Regions from separate parts of the Streptomyces sp. NPDC002701 genome, predicted to be linked through region 3. Evidence: riboswitches for the same ligand, from Rfam matches in the RefSeq annotation. Region 3 holds a riboswitch; each other region holds the start of a gene.
What was found. A riboswitch is a leader RNA that binds a small molecule or an ion and turns the genes downstream of it on or off. The one in region 3 is predicted to bind thiamine pyrophosphate.
Positions count from the first base shown of each region.

Region 1: it holds a riboswitch for thiamine pyrophosphate, as region 3 does, so the genes downstream of both, thiO (glycine oxidase ThiO) here and ACFYXC_RS24455 (thiamine ABC transporter substrate binding subunit) in region 3, are expected to answer to the same signal.
Region 2: it holds a riboswitch for thiamine pyrophosphate, as region 3 does, so the genes downstream of both, thiC (phosphomethylpyrimidine synthase ThiC) here and ACFYXC_RS24455 (thiamine ABC transporter substrate binding subunit) in region 3, are expected to answer to the same signal.

Region 1 is NZ_JBIAQL010000001.1:985,796-991,003, reverse strand. Features, by position in the region: gene ACFYXC_RS04235 (Rv2175c family DNA-binding protein) at 1-164, opposite strand, end outside; gene ACFYXC_RS04230 (NAD(P)/FAD-dependent oxidoreductase) at 568-1,731, opposite strand; gene ACFYXC_RS04225 (hypothetical protein) at 1,864-2,265, opposite strand; TPP riboswitch at 2,317-2,429, shown strand; gene thiO (glycine oxidase ThiO) at 2,427-3,743, shown strand; gene thiS (sulfur carrier protein ThiS) at 3,746-3,946, shown strand; gene ACFYXC_RS04210 (thiazole synthase) at 3,950-4,744, shown strand; gene pknB (Stk1 family PASTA domain-containing Ser/Thr kinase) at 4,898-5,208, shown strand, end outside.
Region 2 is NZ_JBIAQL010000005.1:167,655-172,862, reverse strand. Features, by position in the region: gene ACFYXC_RS16555 (SsgA family sporulation/cell division regulator) at 1-297, shown strand, start outside; gene ACFYXC_RS16550 (YibE/F family protein) at 352-1,785, opposite strand; TPP riboswitch at 1,857-2,013, shown strand; gene thiC (phosphomethylpyrimidine synthase ThiC) at 2,006-3,880, shown strand; gene ACFYXC_RS16540 (hypothetical protein) at 4,033-4,905, opposite strand; gene ACFYXC_RS16535 (metallophosphoesterase) at 5,089-5,208, opposite strand, start outside.
Region 3 is NZ_JBIAQL010000009.1:192,942-198,149, reverse strand. Features, by position in the region: gene ACFYXC_RS24470 (LAETG motif-containing sortase-dependent surface protein) at 1-23, shown strand, start outside; gene ACFYXC_RS24465 (ABC transporter ATP-binding protein) at 213-1,247, opposite strand; gene ACFYXC_RS24460 (ABC transporter permease) at 1,250-2,941, opposite strand; gene ACFYXC_RS24455 (thiamine ABC transporter substrate binding subunit) at 2,917-4,020, opposite strand; TPP riboswitch at 4,103-4,208, opposite strand; gene rlmN (23S rRNA (adenine(2503)-C(2))-methyltransferase RlmN) at 4,238-5,208, opposite strand, start outside.

The DNA.
Region 1 (5,208 bases), on a different contig from region 3:
GGGACGTGCAGCGCGCGGTTCTCACCACGGCGTACGGCGATGAGCTGGCCTTCCTTGACCAACTGCCGGACGCGCGTCACCTCGACGCCGAACTGTTCGGCGATGTCGGGGAGGGTGAGCCAGGCGGGGACGAGAGCATCGATCTTTGCGTCAATCTCGGTCACGGACACAAGCGTGCCATCTCCCACTGACACTCGGTACCCGGGCCGGTCGACCGGGTCACGGCCGACCGGCCCGGTGCCGGTCCGGTCTCCCGTCCCGGGCCACCGCCGGGCGGTCGGTCGCCCGCGCCCTTTAGGGGGCGCTGCGCGTCCCCGCTCAACCCCGGCGGCCGTTCGTCACCTGCGGCCCAGTGGGGGCTGGGCGCGCAGTTCCCCGCGCCTGGGCGGGGGCCGGGGGTCCTTCGTGGGGCGCGGTGCGCAGTTGCTCGCGTGCCTGGCGGGGGCGTCTGGTGGGGCGGTGCTGGGTGGGGGCTCGGCCATTTCGGTGGGCTGTGGCCCGGTAGGGGCGCGGGGAACTGCGCGGTCAGCCCCCACCCGCCCGCGGTCGACGGGACAACCCGCGGCGCTACGCCGTCGCCTTCTTCAAGGGACGGGTCGGGTCCGGGAGCAGGGTGGGGTCCATTCGGGTGCCCGATTCGATCAGGCGGCGGCCCTGCGCCAGGTCCCGGGGCCGCCCCACGGCGAGGACGGCGACCAGCCGGCCGTCCCGGAGCCAGCACACCGACCACGCGGGCCCGTCCGGCCCGCCCCGCCACACCATGGTGTCGGCGGACCCGTGATGCCCCGCGTACTGGACGAAGCGGCCGAACTGCTCGGACCAGAAGTACGGCACCGGATCGTACGCGGCGAGCGTCTCCCCGACGATGTTCGCCGCGACCGTGCGCGGCCCCTGCAGCGCGTTGTCCCAGTGGTGGATCAGCAGACGCTCCCCGTACCGGCCCGACGGGAAGGAGGCGCAGTCGCCGACCGCGTACACGTCCGGGACGGAGGTGCGCAGACGGTCGTCCGCGACGACCTCCCGGTGGGCGCCCAGTTCGACGCCGGAGCCGGTCAGCCAGGCCGTGGCGGGCCGCGCCCCGACACCGACCACGACGGCGCCCGCGGGCAGCCGCGACCCGTCGTCCAGGACCACCGCGCCGGGCTCGACGCGCTCCACGCGCGCGTGGGTGCGCAACAAAGCCCCGCTGTCCGCGTACCAGGCGGCCATGGGGGCGGCCACCTCGGCGGGCACCGCGCCGACGAGCGGCCGCCCGGCGGCCTCGACGACGGTCACCGCGCAGCCCGCCTCCCGGGCCGCCGTGGCGAACTCCGCGCCGATCCAGCCCGCGCCCACCACCACGATGTCGTCCTGCCGGGCGAGAACCGGCCGCAGCCGCTCGGCGTCGTCGAGGGTGCGCAGCAGATGGACACCCGGTACGCCGTCGGCGCCCGGCAGCCGGATCGGTTCCGCACCCGTGGCGACGACCAGGACGCCGTACGGGACGGCGCCCTCGGCCGTGTCGAGTTCACGCCGGTCCGGGCGCAGGCCGGTCACTTCGAGCCCCAGGCGCAGCTCCACGTCGAGGGAGGCGAAGTCGACGTCGAAGGCGGAGCTCTCGGCCTTGCCGAGCAGCACGGCCTTGGACAGCGGCGGCCGGTCGTACGGCTGGTGCGGTTCCGCGCCGATCAGGGTCACGGTGCCGGTGAAGCCCTGTTCCCGCAGGGCCACGGCCGTCTGCACGCCGGCCATGCCCGCACCGACGATCACGACGCCGGGTCGCCCCGCCGGACCTGCTCCCTGTGTCAGCTCACTCACCCGATCACCTTAGGCAGTCGGGCAAATCGTCGGTCAGGGCCGCGGCCGGTGAGCTGTCACACAGCGTCAGCCCCGGGCGGCCTCAGAGACATCGCCGGCGGTGGAGTCCTCGGCGGCCTCAGCGGCCCCGGCGGCCACCTCTTCGACCACGCTCGTCCCGCTGCCCTCCTGGGACTCCCACTCCCAGGTCTCCTCCAGCCGGACCCTGCCGTCGGAGGTCTCGGCGACGAGGGACACGCAGTGCCCCGAGGAGGTGGTGCCGTCCGCCTTCAACTGCACGTAGCGGAAGTCGAGCCGGTCGCCCTCCCGGGTGCCCACGAGGTGGCCGCGGACGACGTCGCCGCCCGCGTACTCGGCCCAGATCTCGCCGTCCTGCTCGTGGTAGGCGAACCGGGTGCGCGTACCCACCTGACCGGGGGCCTGGTCGGCCACGGGGGCGAGAACGAGTCCGTCGAGCGAGCGGGCCATGCGGGGCGCTCCCTTACTGCGGTGCGGGGCGAAGAGCTAGGGTGGCCAACGTAGAGCACTCGCGGGAGCCCGGACGCACCGGGCTGAGAGGGAGGCTGGGCGGCCTCCGACCGTACGAACCTGATCCGGGTCATGCCGGCGAAGGGAGGGGCTGGACGCCCATGTCGCGTACATCGCAGGCATCTTCACCCGACGAACCGATCACCACCGGACCGGTCGCCGACGAACCGATCACCACCGGACCGGTCGCCGACAAACCGGTCACCACCAGACCGGTCGCCGACGCACCGCTCACCACCAGACCGGTCGCCGACGTCCTGGTCGTCGGGGGCGGCATCATCGGGCTGGTCACCGCCTGGCGGGCCGCGCAGCGCGGATTCACCACCGCGGTCGTGGATCCCGGACCGGGCGGCGGCGCCGCGCAGGTCGCCGCCGGGATGCTGGCCGCCGTCACCGAGCTGCACCACGGCGAGCAGACCCTGCTCGGGCTCAACCTGGCCTCGGCACGGCGCTATCCGGACTTCGTCGCCGAGCTGACCGAGGCGACCGGCCAGGACCTCGGCTACCGGCGGTGCGGCACGCTGACCGTGGCACTCGACGCCGACGACCGCGCCCATCTGCGGGAACTGCACGCCCTGCAACAGCGGTCGGGCCTGGCGTCCGAGTGGCTGAGCGGCCGCGAGTGCCGGCGCCTGGAGCCGATGCTCGCGCCCGGCGTGCGCGGCGGGCTGCGGGTGGACGGCGACCACCAGATAGATCCCCGGCGGCTCGCCGCGGCCCTGGTCACGGCCTGCGAGCGGGCCGGAGTGGTCTTCCACCGGACGCGGGCCGGGCGGCTGACCGTCACGGCGGGCCGGGCCACCGGAGTCGTCACGACGGACGGCACCGGGCTGTCCGCGGGGCAGGTGGTCCTCGCCGCGGGCAGCCTCAGCGGACGCCTCGCGGGCGTGCCCGAGGACGTACGGCCCCCGGTCCGTCCCGTGAAGGGGCAGGTGCTGCGGCTGACCATGCCGCGGCCCGGCGCGGTCCTGCCGGGCGGGACCGCGCCCTTCCTGAGCCGGACGGTGCGTGCCGTGGTCCGCGGCAGCCACGTCTACCTCGTGCCGCGCGAGAGCGGCGAGCTCGTCGTCGGCGCGACCAGCGAGGAACTGGGCTGGGACACCACGGTGACCGCGGGCGGCGTGTACGAACTGCTGCGGGACGCCCACGAACTCGTCCCCGGCATCACCGAGCTGCCGCTCACCGAGACACAGGCCGGACTGCGGCCCGGCTCCCCCGACAACGCGCCCCTGCTCGGCCCGACCGCTCTGCCCGGTCTGCTGCTGGCGACCGGCCACCACCGCAACGGCGTGCTGCTCACCCCGGTCACCGGCGACGCCCTGGCGCACGCCCTGGCCACCGGTGAGCTCACGGACGAGGCGCGCCCGTTCACCCCCGGGCGGTTCAGCGCCGCCGCACTCACGGAGCAGCCCGTATGAACATGACCGTCCTCGTCAACGGGGAGCGGCGGGAACTCGCCGCCGACACCGCCCTCGACACGCTCGTCGCCACCCTCTGCGCGGCCCCCTCCGGCGTCGCCGCCGCGCTCAACGAGACCGTCGTCCCGCGCGCGCAGTGGCCCGGGACCCTCCTGCGCGAGGGAGACCGCGTCGAGGTCCTGACCGCGGTCCAAGGAGGCTGACCCATGGCCGACGACCCCTTCGTCCTCGGCGGTACGTCCTACACGTCCCGTCTGATCATGGGCACCGGCGGTGCCCCGAGCCTCGACGTCCTGGAGCGCTCGCTCGTCGCCTCCGGCACGGAACTGACGACGGTCGCGATGCGCCGCGTGAGTCCCGGCGCCCACGGCTCGGTCCTCTCCGTGCTCGACCGGCTCGGCATCCGCGTGCTGCCCAACACCGCGGGCTGTTTCACCGCCGGGGAGGCCGTGCTGACGGCCCGCCTCGCGCGCGAGGCGCTCGGCACGGACCTGGTCAAGCTGGAGGTGATCGCCGACGAACGCACCCTGCTGCCCGATCCGGTCGAACTGCTGGACGCCGCCGAGACCCTCGTCGACGACGGCTTCACGGTCCTCCCCTACACGAACGACGACCCGGTCCTCGCGCGGAAGCTGGAGGACGTGGGGTGCGCGGCGGTCATGCCGCTCGGATCGCCCATCGGATCGGGGCTCGGGATCCGCAACCCGCACAATTTCCAGCTGATCGTGGAGCACGCGCGCGTGCCGGTGATCCTGGACGCCGGAGCCGGTACGGCGTCGGACGCCGCGCTCGCCATGGAGCTGGGCTGCGCCGGTGTGATGCTCGCCTCGGCCGTGACCCGGGCCCAGGAGCCGGTGCTCATGGCCGAGGGGATGCGGCACGCGGTCGAGGCCGGACGGCTCGCGTACCGGGCGGGACGCATTCCGCGCCGGCACTTCGCCGAAGCCTCCTCCCCGGTGGAGGGAACAGCGCGCTGGGACCCGGAACGGCCCGCTTTCTGAGAATGGGCCGGAAACCCGCTTGAACATGCGTCCGCACCGGTACGCCGTCCCGCGGCGACCGGCGTGCGAGGTGCGTCACAGCTCGGCTTCAGTACCGCCCCGGAATCGCCCGGCCGGGCGGCTCCGTCAGTGGCGGCTCGTAGACTCACCAGCGTGGACACGACCCTTCAGGACCCTTCCCCAGCCTTCGGCGGCCGGGGAGACCCCATTGTCGGGCACGTGCTCGACGGCCGGTATCACGTCGACGCGCGCATCGCGGTCGGCGGGATGGCCACGGTCTACCGGGCCGTGGACACCCGCCTCGACCGGGTGCTCGCGCTCAAGGTGATGCACCCGGCCCTGGCCGCCGACGCCTCCTTCGTCGACCGCTTCATCCGTGAGGCCAAGTCGGTGGCGAGGCTCGCCCATCCGAACGTGGTGCAGGTCTTCGACCAGGGCACCGACGGCGCCTACGTCTATCTGGC
Region 2 (5,208 bases), on a different contig from region 3:
CCGGTGACCTGGGCCTTCGGCCGTGAACTGCTGATCGACGGGGTGGGCCGCCCGTGCGGGGACGGAGACGTCCACATCGCTCCCTCCGACACCGACGGATTCGGCGACGTGCTGATCCGGCTCCAGGTGGGCGCCGACCAGGCCCGCTTCCGCTGCGGCACGGCGCCCCTGCTGGCGTTCCTCGACCGTACGGACCGCCTGGTACCGCTGGGGCAGGAACGCTCCCTCGCCGACTTCGACACCCACCTGGACGAGGCCCTGGACCGCATCCTGGCGGAGGAACAGAGCGCGGGGTAACAGCGCGGGGTGAGCAGTGCGAGGTGAACATCGCGGGGTCGGTGCGAGTCGTGCTCAGTGCTTGCGGCGGCGACCGCTCCCGCCCCGCAGCGGCGCCCGTGAGCCGGCCTGCGGCTGGGGTTGGGGCGGCGCCTGTTCGACCGGGGTGGTGCCGCCCGGGCGGTCCGCCGACACCACCAGGGCCGCGAGAGCCGTCGTGACCGGCACCGAGGCGACCAGCCCGATCGAGCCGACGAGCGTGCGCACGATCTCCTCCGCCACCAGTTCGCTGTTGGCCACCGTCCCCACGCTGCTCTCCGCGATGGAGAAGAGCAGCAGCAGAGGGAGCGCCGCGCCGGCGTAGGCGAGGACGAGCGTGTTGACGACGGACGCGATGTGGTCGCGGCCGATGCGGATGCCCGCCCGGTACAGCCCTCGCCAGCCCATCGCCGGGTTGGCCGCGTGGAGTTCCCAGACCGCCGACGTCTGCGTCACCGTGACGTCGTCGAGCACTCCGAGCGAACCGATGATGACACCCGCCAGCAGCAGACCGCTCATGTCGATGGACGGGTAGAGCCCGTGGATCAGGCCGGTGTTGTCGTCGGTGTTGCCGGTCAGTGCGGCCCAGTCGATGAACAGGGAGCCGAGCAGCCCGATCAGCAGCAGGGACAGAAGCGTGCCCAGCACCGCGACCGACGTCCGGGCGGAGAGGCCGTGGCACATGTAGAGCGCGATCAGCATGATGGCACTGGCCCCGACCACCGCCACGACCAGCGGGTTCGAGCCCTGCAGGATCGCGGGCAGGATGAAGAACGTCAGGATCAGGAAGCTGACGGCCAGCGCGACCAGCGCCATGACACCGCGCATCCGGCCCACCACGACCACGGCGAGGGCGAAGATACCGGCGAGCAGCGCCATCGGGAGCTTGCGGTTCACGTCGGTGACCGAGTACTGCAGCTCCCTGGGGGCATCGGGTGCGTACGCGACGATCACCTCCTGGCCCTGTTCCAGCTGCCGTGAGGAGTCCGGCTGGACGATCTCGGTGAAGGTACGTCCCTTGTCCTTGCCACTGTCGACCCGGACCGTCGCCTTCTTGCAGGTGCCCGAAGCCTGTTGCTGCGCGGACGAGCCCTCGGCCGTCGAGGTGTCGCCGGTCGGAGTCCCGCCCGAGGCGTTCACCGACTTGCAGTCGACCTTGTCGACCTTCGTCACGGTGGCCTGCTGGGTCTGCCGGTCGAAGCCGACACCCGTGCGCTCGTGCTCGGGGGCGCCGCCGGGCCAGAGCACCGCGAGACCGATCACGACCGCCGCGGCGAAGGGGATCAGTACCGCGGCGATGATCTTGCGCAGGTGCATGGAGACCGGGGCCGCGGGGCCGTGGTTGTGCGAGTGACCGTGCCCGTCGCCGACAGGTCCGTCGCCGCCACCGCCGCCGGGACCATGGCCGTCGGGGCCCTGTCCGTGGGGCGGTTCGGACGGTGGAAGTGGAGGCTGCTGCGTCGTGGTCACCGACCGATCATCGCAAGAACGAGAGGGGCCCACTGTTCACCGCGCCCATTGTGACGCTAGCGTGGAAGCACCTTTGCACACGCGGGAGCTCGGAGCACCGGGCTGAGAGGGCGCTGACCTCCGTATCCGCGATGTTTCACGTGGAACATCGCCGGACGGGAAACGCTGCGTCGACCGCCGAACCTGTTACCGGGTAATGCCGGCGTAGGGAGTAGGTCTCATGACCGACAAGGACGTACGCACGCCTGCCTCCAGCCAGACGAACGGGGCGCTCGCCCCGACCGATGGCACCGAGGTATCCGCCTCACCCGAGAGCGGTGGGGCAACTGCCCCGCCGGAGAACGGCGACGCCGGAAGGTCCATCGGCTGGCACAAGGCGTATGTCGAGGGCTCGCGCCCCGACCTGCGCGTGCCGGTCCGTCAGGTGCATCTCACCAACGGCCGATCGGTCACCCTGTACGACACGTCCGGCCCGTACACCGATCCTGCCGTCGACACGGAGGTGCGCAGGGGACTGGCGCCCCTGCGGGAGAACTGGATCATCGCCCGTGGCGACACCGAGGAGTACCCGGGCCGTCCCGTGCGGCCCGAGGACGACGGGATCAAGCACACCTCACCGCGCGGTGGACTGCGCAACCTCGACGCGGTCTTTCCGGGGCGCCCGCGTCTGCCCCGCAGGAGCCGTGACGGGCAGGCAGTCACCCAACTCGCGTACGCGAGGCGGGGCGAGATCACGCCGGAGATGGAGTACGTGGCCATCCGGGAGAACGTCGCCCCCGAGGTGGTACGCGAGGAGATCGCGGCGGGCCGGGCTGTTCTGCCGGCCAACGTCAACCATCCGGAGATCGAGCCGATGATCATCGGCAAGCGGTTCCTGGTGAAGGTCAACGCCAACATCGGCAACTCCGCCGTCACCTCCTCCATCGAGGAGGAGGTCGAGAAGATGACCTGGGCGACCCGCTGGGGTGCCGACACGGTCATGGATCTGTCGACCGGCCGCAACATCCACACCACCCGGGAATGGGTGCTGCGCAACTCCCCCGTGCCCATCGGGACGGTCCCCCTCTACCAGGCGCTGGAGAAGGTCGACGGGCGCGCCGAGGAACTCACCTGGGAGGTCTACAAGGACACGGTCGTCGAACAGGCCGAGCAGGGCGTCGACTACATGACCGTCCATGCGGGTGTACGCCTCCCGTACGTCCCGCTGACAGCCAACCGCAAGACCGGCATCGTCTCGCGTGGCGGCTCGATCATGGCGGCATGGTGCCTGGCGCACCACAAGGAGTCGTTCCTGTACGAGCACTTCGAGGAGCTCTGCGAGATCCTCGCCGCCTACGACGTCACCTACTCGCTCGGCGACGGTCTGCGGCCGGGTTCGATCGCGGATGCCAACGACGCCGCGCAGTTCGCGGAGCTGCGGACGCTCGGAGAACTCAACAAGGTCGCCAAGCGCTTCAACGTACAGACCATGATCGAAGGCCCCGGGCATGTCCCGATGCACAAGATCAAGGAGAACATCGACCTCCAGCAGGAGATCTGCGAGGAGGCTCCGTTCTACACGCTCGGTCCGCTGACGACGGACATCGCGCCGGCGTACGACCACATCACCTCCGGTATCGGAGCCGCGATGATCGCCTGGTGGGGCACGGCGATGCTCTGCTACGTCACGCCCAAGGAGCATCTGGGCCTGCCCAACCGTGACGACGTCAAGACGGGTGTCATCACCTACAGGATCGCGGCCCATGCGGCGGACCTCGCCAAGGGACATCCGGGCGCGCAGGAGTGGGACGACGCGTTGTCGGACGCCCGCTTCGAGTTCCGCTGGGAGGACCAGTTCAACCTGGCCCTGGATCCGGACACGGCCCGGGAGTTCCACGACGAGACGCTCCCGGCCGAGCCGGCCAAGACGGCGCACTTCTGCTCCATGTGCGGGCCGAAGTTCTGCTCGATGAAGATCAGCCACAGCATCACCGAGCAGTTCGGCGGTACGGCGGCAGCGGGAGCCTCGGCCGAGGAGGTCGCCGAGGGGATGCTCCAGAAGTCGAAGGAGTTCGCCGCCGCGGGCAACCGGGTCTACCTGCCACTGGCCGACTGACCCGGGCACACCCGCCCGCTCCGCCTGTCCGGACCGGGTGACCCCGCCGGCCGCCACGCCGCCGGGGTCACCTCGTCGCCGTTACCGCGGGCCAAGAAAAGATCGACGACGGGTTTCCGTCGTCGATCAGTCTTGGCAGGCGGACCCCTCCCTTATTCGGGAGCGTGCTCCGGCCCCCCGAAGTCCGGGCTGCTGAAGTCCGGGCTCGAGAAACTGGGGCGCGGGCCCGCTGCCGGGCCGCCGTCGGGGCTGCTGAAACCCGGGCGGTTGTAGCCGAGCTGCGGCATCCGGCTGACCGGCGCCGACGGTTTCGTACGACCGAGGGCGGCGGTACCCGGGTCCGCGAGGGCCTCCTTGAGGAACGGCATGATGCCGTGCTCCAGGAGAGCGTCGTGCCAGGCGTGCCTGGCACGGTCGACCTCCTCGCTGTGTTCGCCGTGCACGCCGGCCTGGAGCGAACTGGCGCCGTTGCGCAGGGCGGCGAGCAGCAGGCAGACCGCGGCGACCAGGATCGTGGCCGCCGTGACGGCGCCGAAGACCCATCCGGTGGTGAGGAGGGTCTGGGCGATGCCCGGCTGGGGGTCGAGCATCTTCAGGATGTAGCCGACGAGCAGGAAGATCGCCGCGGCCGTGCCGGCGAGGACAGGGGCGAGCACGGCGACGACCGCGGCGGCACCCGCCCCGGCGGTCTCGGCCACCTCCCCCATGGTGGTGGCGAGCCCCACCGCGCTCGTACCCGGATCCGAGGAACTGGAGGATCCTTCGCGGACGGGTGGGGTGGACGGCGCCGGCTGGCGCAGTTCCTCGCGGACCTTCACATAGTGCTGGTACTCGGTCGCCGCGGCCGCCGTGATGAGTGCGGTGGCGTTGAGCGCCATCGTGCGCAGCTGTTCGGGATTGAGCCGCTGACCCACGGCGGCGAGTTCCGGACGGTGTGGTGCGGAGCGCAGCGCCTCGTCGAGGATCCGCTCGTACTCTTGGCGGTCCTCACTCAGCAGGTGCTGCGGAACGCTGTTCATGTGCATCCCCCGATGCTCCGTAGGGCTGGTGGCTCGGCATGCTGACGAGCCGTCGGGCAGAAACGGAGGGGAGCCTGCTACGGATAATCCGATGGTAGAGCGGTGACGGCACAGGGTGACAGGGGGTTTCCAGAATTTGCCACCGGACCGCACGCGTCCTTCATTCAGGGACACGTGCCCCGTAAACGCTCAACCATCCAGGGGAAGTTGCTGGACCAGTAGCTTTCCGGCCATGGTCACGCCACCGTCCATCGCGATCGCGAGCTTGTCGGCGTACACGTGGGGTTCTTCGACCCGTGGCGTCGACGA
Region 3 (5,208 bases):
GCGGCGCATCGAACAACCGCTGACACCCACCAGCTACACCAGTGGCCCGCCCCCACCCAGGGAAGCGGGCCACACCCACACCGACCCCCACCCACACCGAGCCCCACCCCGCCCCGCAAGGGGCGCGGGGAACTGCGCGCTCAGCCCCCACCAACCCGCACCCTCATCACCGGCGACGAGCCACTCGCCCCCGAGCCCCGGCCGGGCACCCCCTAGGCCGCGCCCCGGGCCCCGGCGAGCACGACGATCTCGGCGGCGTCGAACGCCACCCCCACCTCGTCCCCGGTCTCCGGCGCATCCCGCAGCGCACACGCCGCCTCCAGCCGCGGCGCGCCCTCGGGCTGCAACCGCAGGGCCACATGAGTGCCCCGGAAGGTCCGTGCGGCCACCGCGCAGCGCAGCCCCTCCGCGGCCGGCACGAGCCCTACGCCCGCCGGCCTGACGAGGAGCGTGACCTCGCCCTGCGGGGTGCCGGAGGGCACCGGCACCTTGCCCCAGGGGGTGTCCGCCACCTCACCCGAGACGGTCGCCCCGGTCACGTTCTCGAAGCCGAGGAACCGGGCCACGAACGCGTCCGCCGGACGCTGCCAGACCTCAAGTGGCGTACCCGACTGGGCGATCCGTCCGTCCCGCATCACGACGACCCGGTCGGCGAGCGCGAATGCCTCACCCTGGTCGTGCGTGACAGCGAGCACGGTGGTGCCCAACTCGCGGAACAGTTCGCGGAGTTCCATCACGAGCCGTTCACGCAGCGAGCGGTCGAGCTGGCCGAGCGGCTCGTCGAGCATGAGCAGCCGGGGCCGGGGAGCGAGCGCCCGGGCAAGAGCGACCCGCTGCTGTTCGCCGCCGGAGAGGGAGGCCACGGCCCGCCGGTGGGAGTCCGGCAGACCGACGAGTTCCAGCAACTCACCGACCCGAGCGGCCTGTTGCCGCTTCGACTCGCCGCGCATCCGCAGCCCGAAGGCCACGTTCCCGGCGACGTCCCGCTGCGGGAACAGCTGGTGGTCCTGGAACATCAGGCCGACGCCCCGCCTGTGCGCGGGCACGCCGTCGAGGTCACGGCCGTCCAGGAACACCCGCCCGCCGTCCAGCGGCTGCAGCCCGGCGACGGCCCTGAGCAGCGTCGACTTGCCGCTGCCGCTGGGCCCCAGCACACATACGATCTCCTGCTCGGCGACATCGAGACCGACGTCGTCGAGCACGGCCCGCCCGCCGAACCGTACGGTCGCCCCTTCCAGTTCGAGCATCTTCAGAACTCTCCCGTCCGGTCGGAGCGAAGGTCGGTGCGAAGGCGTTCGAGGACCAGCAGCGCCACCGCGCACACCACCATCAGGACGGTGGAAAGGGCCATGGCCTGCCCGTAGTTGAGCTCGCCCGCCCGTCCCAGCAGCCGTGCCACGGCGACCGGCAGCGTCGGGTTGTCGGGCCGTGCGATGAAGACGGTCGCGCCGAACTCGCCCAGTGACACGGCGAAGGCGAACCCGGCCGCGATCAGCAGCGCCCGCCGCACCATCGGCAGATCGACCTCGCGCCACACCCGCCAGGGCGAGGCCCCGAGCACCGCCGCCGCCTCGCGCAGCCGCCCGTCCACGGCCCGCAGCACCGGCAGCATGGTCCGTACGACGAAGGGGACACCCACCAGCGCCTGCGCGAGGGGCACGAGGATCCAGGTGCTGCGCAGGTCCAGCGGCGGTTCGTCGAGCGCGACGAGGAAACCGAAGCCGACGGTCACGGCGGAGACCCCGAGCGGCAGCATGAGCAGCGCGTCGAAGCCCCGTACGAGACGTCCCGCGTCCCGGCGGGTGAGGGCGGCGGCCGCGAGTCCGCCGATCAGCAGGGCGATGGCGGTGGCGGCGAGGGCGTACCGCAGCGAGTTGCCGACGGCGTCGATCGGCGGCACCAGGAACAGACCGCCCTCGTCGCTGGTCAGTGCCTTGTAGTAGCCGAATCCCGGGGCGTCGAACGAGCGCGCGACCAGGACGGCCGGCGGCAGGACCAGCAGGACGGCGATGGTGGCGAGGACAGCGGCGAGCAGGGTCCACTGCCCCGCCCCGCGCGGCCGTCGCGCGGTCGTGGCGGCGTCGACCAGCCGCAGCGCGGTCTCCCGCCGCCGTACGGTCCACGCGTGGACGGCGAGGATCGCGCCCACGGCCACGAACTGGATGATCGTCAGCACGGCGGCCGTGGAGAGGTCGAAGATCTCCGAGGTCTGCCGGTAGATCTCGACCTCCAGCGTCGAGAAGGTGGGGCCGCCGAGGATCTGCACGACGCCGAAGGAGGTGAAGGTGAAGAGGAAGACCATGAGTGCGGCGGCGGCCACGGCCGGGCCGAGCGCCGGGAGCGTCACCGTGCGCCAGGCCGCGAACCGTGAGGCGCCGAGCATCCGTGCGGCCTCCTCCTGCCGCGGGTCGAGCTGCGACCAGAGGCCACCGACCGTACGGACGACGACCGCGTAGTTGAAGAAGACGTGCGCGAGCAGGATGGCCCACACGGTGGTGTCCAGGCGTACGCCCCACAGGTCGTCCAGCAGTCCGCCCCGGCCGAGCAGCGCCAGGAAGGCCGTGCCCACGACGACGGTCGGCAGCACGAACGGTACGGTCACGACGGCCCGGAGCACCTGCTTGCCCCTGAACTCGAAGCGCGCGAAGACGTACGCGCCGGGGAGCGCGATCAGCAGGGTGAGCGCGGTCGAGGCGAGCGCCTGCCAGGTGGTGAACCACAGGACGTGCCGGATGTCGGGCTGGGCGAGCACGTCCCAGATCCGCCCGAACCGCCAGCTCCCGCCGGTACGCAGCCCGCGGGCGGTGATCGCCGCGACCGGATAGGCGAAGAAGAGCCCGAAGAACGCGACGGGCACGGCCATGAGACCGAGCCGCGCCGCGCTCCCCGTACGCCTGTGTGCGCGCGGCCGCGCCTCTACTTCAGTACGAGCGAGGTCCATGACTTGACCCACTCGTCACGGTTGTCGGCGATCCTGGCGGGGTCCAGGGTCTCGGGGTTCTCGGCCTGCGGGCCGAACTTCACGAATTCCTGGGGCACCCGGGCGCCCTCACGGACCGGGTACACGAACATGTTGAGCGGCATGTCGTCCTGGAACCTCTTGCTGATCAGGAAGTCGACGAGCGCCTTGCCGCCCTTCGCGTTCTCCGCGTTGCTCAGCAGCCCCGCGTACTCGACCTGCCGGAAACAGGTGCCGTCCGCGACACCGGTCGGCGCGGTCTTCGGCCTCGGGTCGGCGTAGATGACCTCGGCGGGCGGGGAGGAGGCGTACGAGACGACGAGCGGCCGGTCGCCCTTGGCCTTCTTGCCGCCGGCGGACCCGGAGAACTCCTCGTTGTATGCCTGCTCCCAGCCGTCGACGACCTTCACGCCGTTGGCCCTGAGCTTCTTCCAGTAGTCCTCCCACCCGTCGTCCCCGTACTTCGCGGCGGTGCCGAGCAGGAAGCCGAGGCCGGGCGAGGAGGTCGAGGCGTTCGAGGTGACGAGGAGGTTCTTGTACGCGGGCTTGATCAGATCGTCGAAGGACGTCGGCGGCGCCAGGTCACGCTTACTGAAGTAGGTCTTGTCGTAGTTGACGCAGATGTCACCGGAGTCGATCGGCGTGACGCGGTGCCTGTCCGGGTCGACCCGGTACTCGGGCAGGACGAGGTCCGCTCCCTTGGCCTCGTACGACTGGAACAGCCCGTTGTCGAGCGCGCGCGAGAGCAGGGTGTTGTCGACGCCGAAGAAGACGTCGCCCTGCGGGTTGTCCTTGGTGAGGATCGCCTTGTTGACGGCCTGCCCGGCGTCGCCGTCCTTGAGGACCCTGACCTTGTAGCCGGACTCCTCCTCGAACGCCTTGAGGACGTCCTTGCTGTAGGCGAAGGAGTCGTGGCTGACGAGGGTCACGGTCCCGGAGCCCTCGTCGCCCGAACCCCCGTCCCCGGAGTCGGAGGACCCGCACGCGCTGAGCGCGACGAGGCCGAGCCCGGTGGCCGCGACGGCGGCGGTGAGCCGGTGGGTGATGCTCGTGGTACGCACTGGTTCTGGTTCCTCCTGGGTTGTCCAGGAAGAGACGCGGCCCTGCCCGGGACCTCGGTCGGTCCCGGGCAGGGCGCAACAGCTTGAGTAGTGACCGAACTTCCTACCCAGAATGACCTGGGCGAGGTTCAGAGGGTCTGCGGGCTCTCCCGCACTCTCAGCGCTGTGGCGCTCCCCTGTCGGAATATGAAGATGTGTCGGTACGAACGCTGCCAGACTACCGCTCGGTGGCCGCCAGCTGCCCGCACGCCCCGTCGATCTCCTGACCACGGGTGTCCCGGACGGTGACGGGCACACCATGGGCGGCGATCGCCTCGACGAACGCCTTCTCGTCCTCGGGCCGCGAGGCGGTCCACTTGGAGCCGGGCGTCGGGTTCAGCGGGATCAGGTTCACGTGCACCGGCTTGCCCTTGAGCAGCCGCCCGAGCCGGTCACCGCGCCACGCCTGGTCGTTGATGTCCCGGATGAGCGCGTACTCGATGGAGAGGCGCCGCCCGGACTTGGCCGCGTACTCCCAGCCGGCGTCCAGCACCTCCCGGACCTTCCACCGCGTGTTGACCGGTACGAGGGTGTCGCGCAGCTCGTCGTCCGGCGCGTGCAGGGAGATGGCGAGGCGGCACTTGAAGCCCTCGTCGGAGAACCGGTTGATGGCGGGGACGAGACCGACGGTCGACACGGTGATACCGCGCTGCGACAGTCCGAGCCCGTCCGGCTCCGGGTCGGTGAGGGCGCGAATGGACTGGACGACCCTCTTGTAGTTGGCGAGGGGCTCGCCCATGCCCATGAAGACGATGTTGCTCAGCCGCGCCGGACCGCCGGGGATCTCCCCGTCGCGCAGGGCCCGCATCCCGTCGACGATCTGGTGCACGATCTCGCCGGTCGACAGGTTCCGGTCGAGGCCGGCCTGCCCGGTCGCGCAGAACGGGCAGTTCATCCCGCAGCCGGCCTGTGAGCTGATGCACATGGTGACCCGGTCCGGGTAGCGCATCAGCACGGACTCGACGAGGGTGCCGTCGAAGAGCCGCCACAGGGTCTTGCGGGTGGTGTCCGCGTCGGTGGACAGATGCCGCACGACCGTCATCAGCTCGGGCAGCAACGCCTCCTGCAGCTTGGCGCGCGACCCGGCCGGGATGTCGGTCCACTGCTCCGGATCGTGCGCGAACCGCGCGAAGTAGTGCTGCGAGAGTT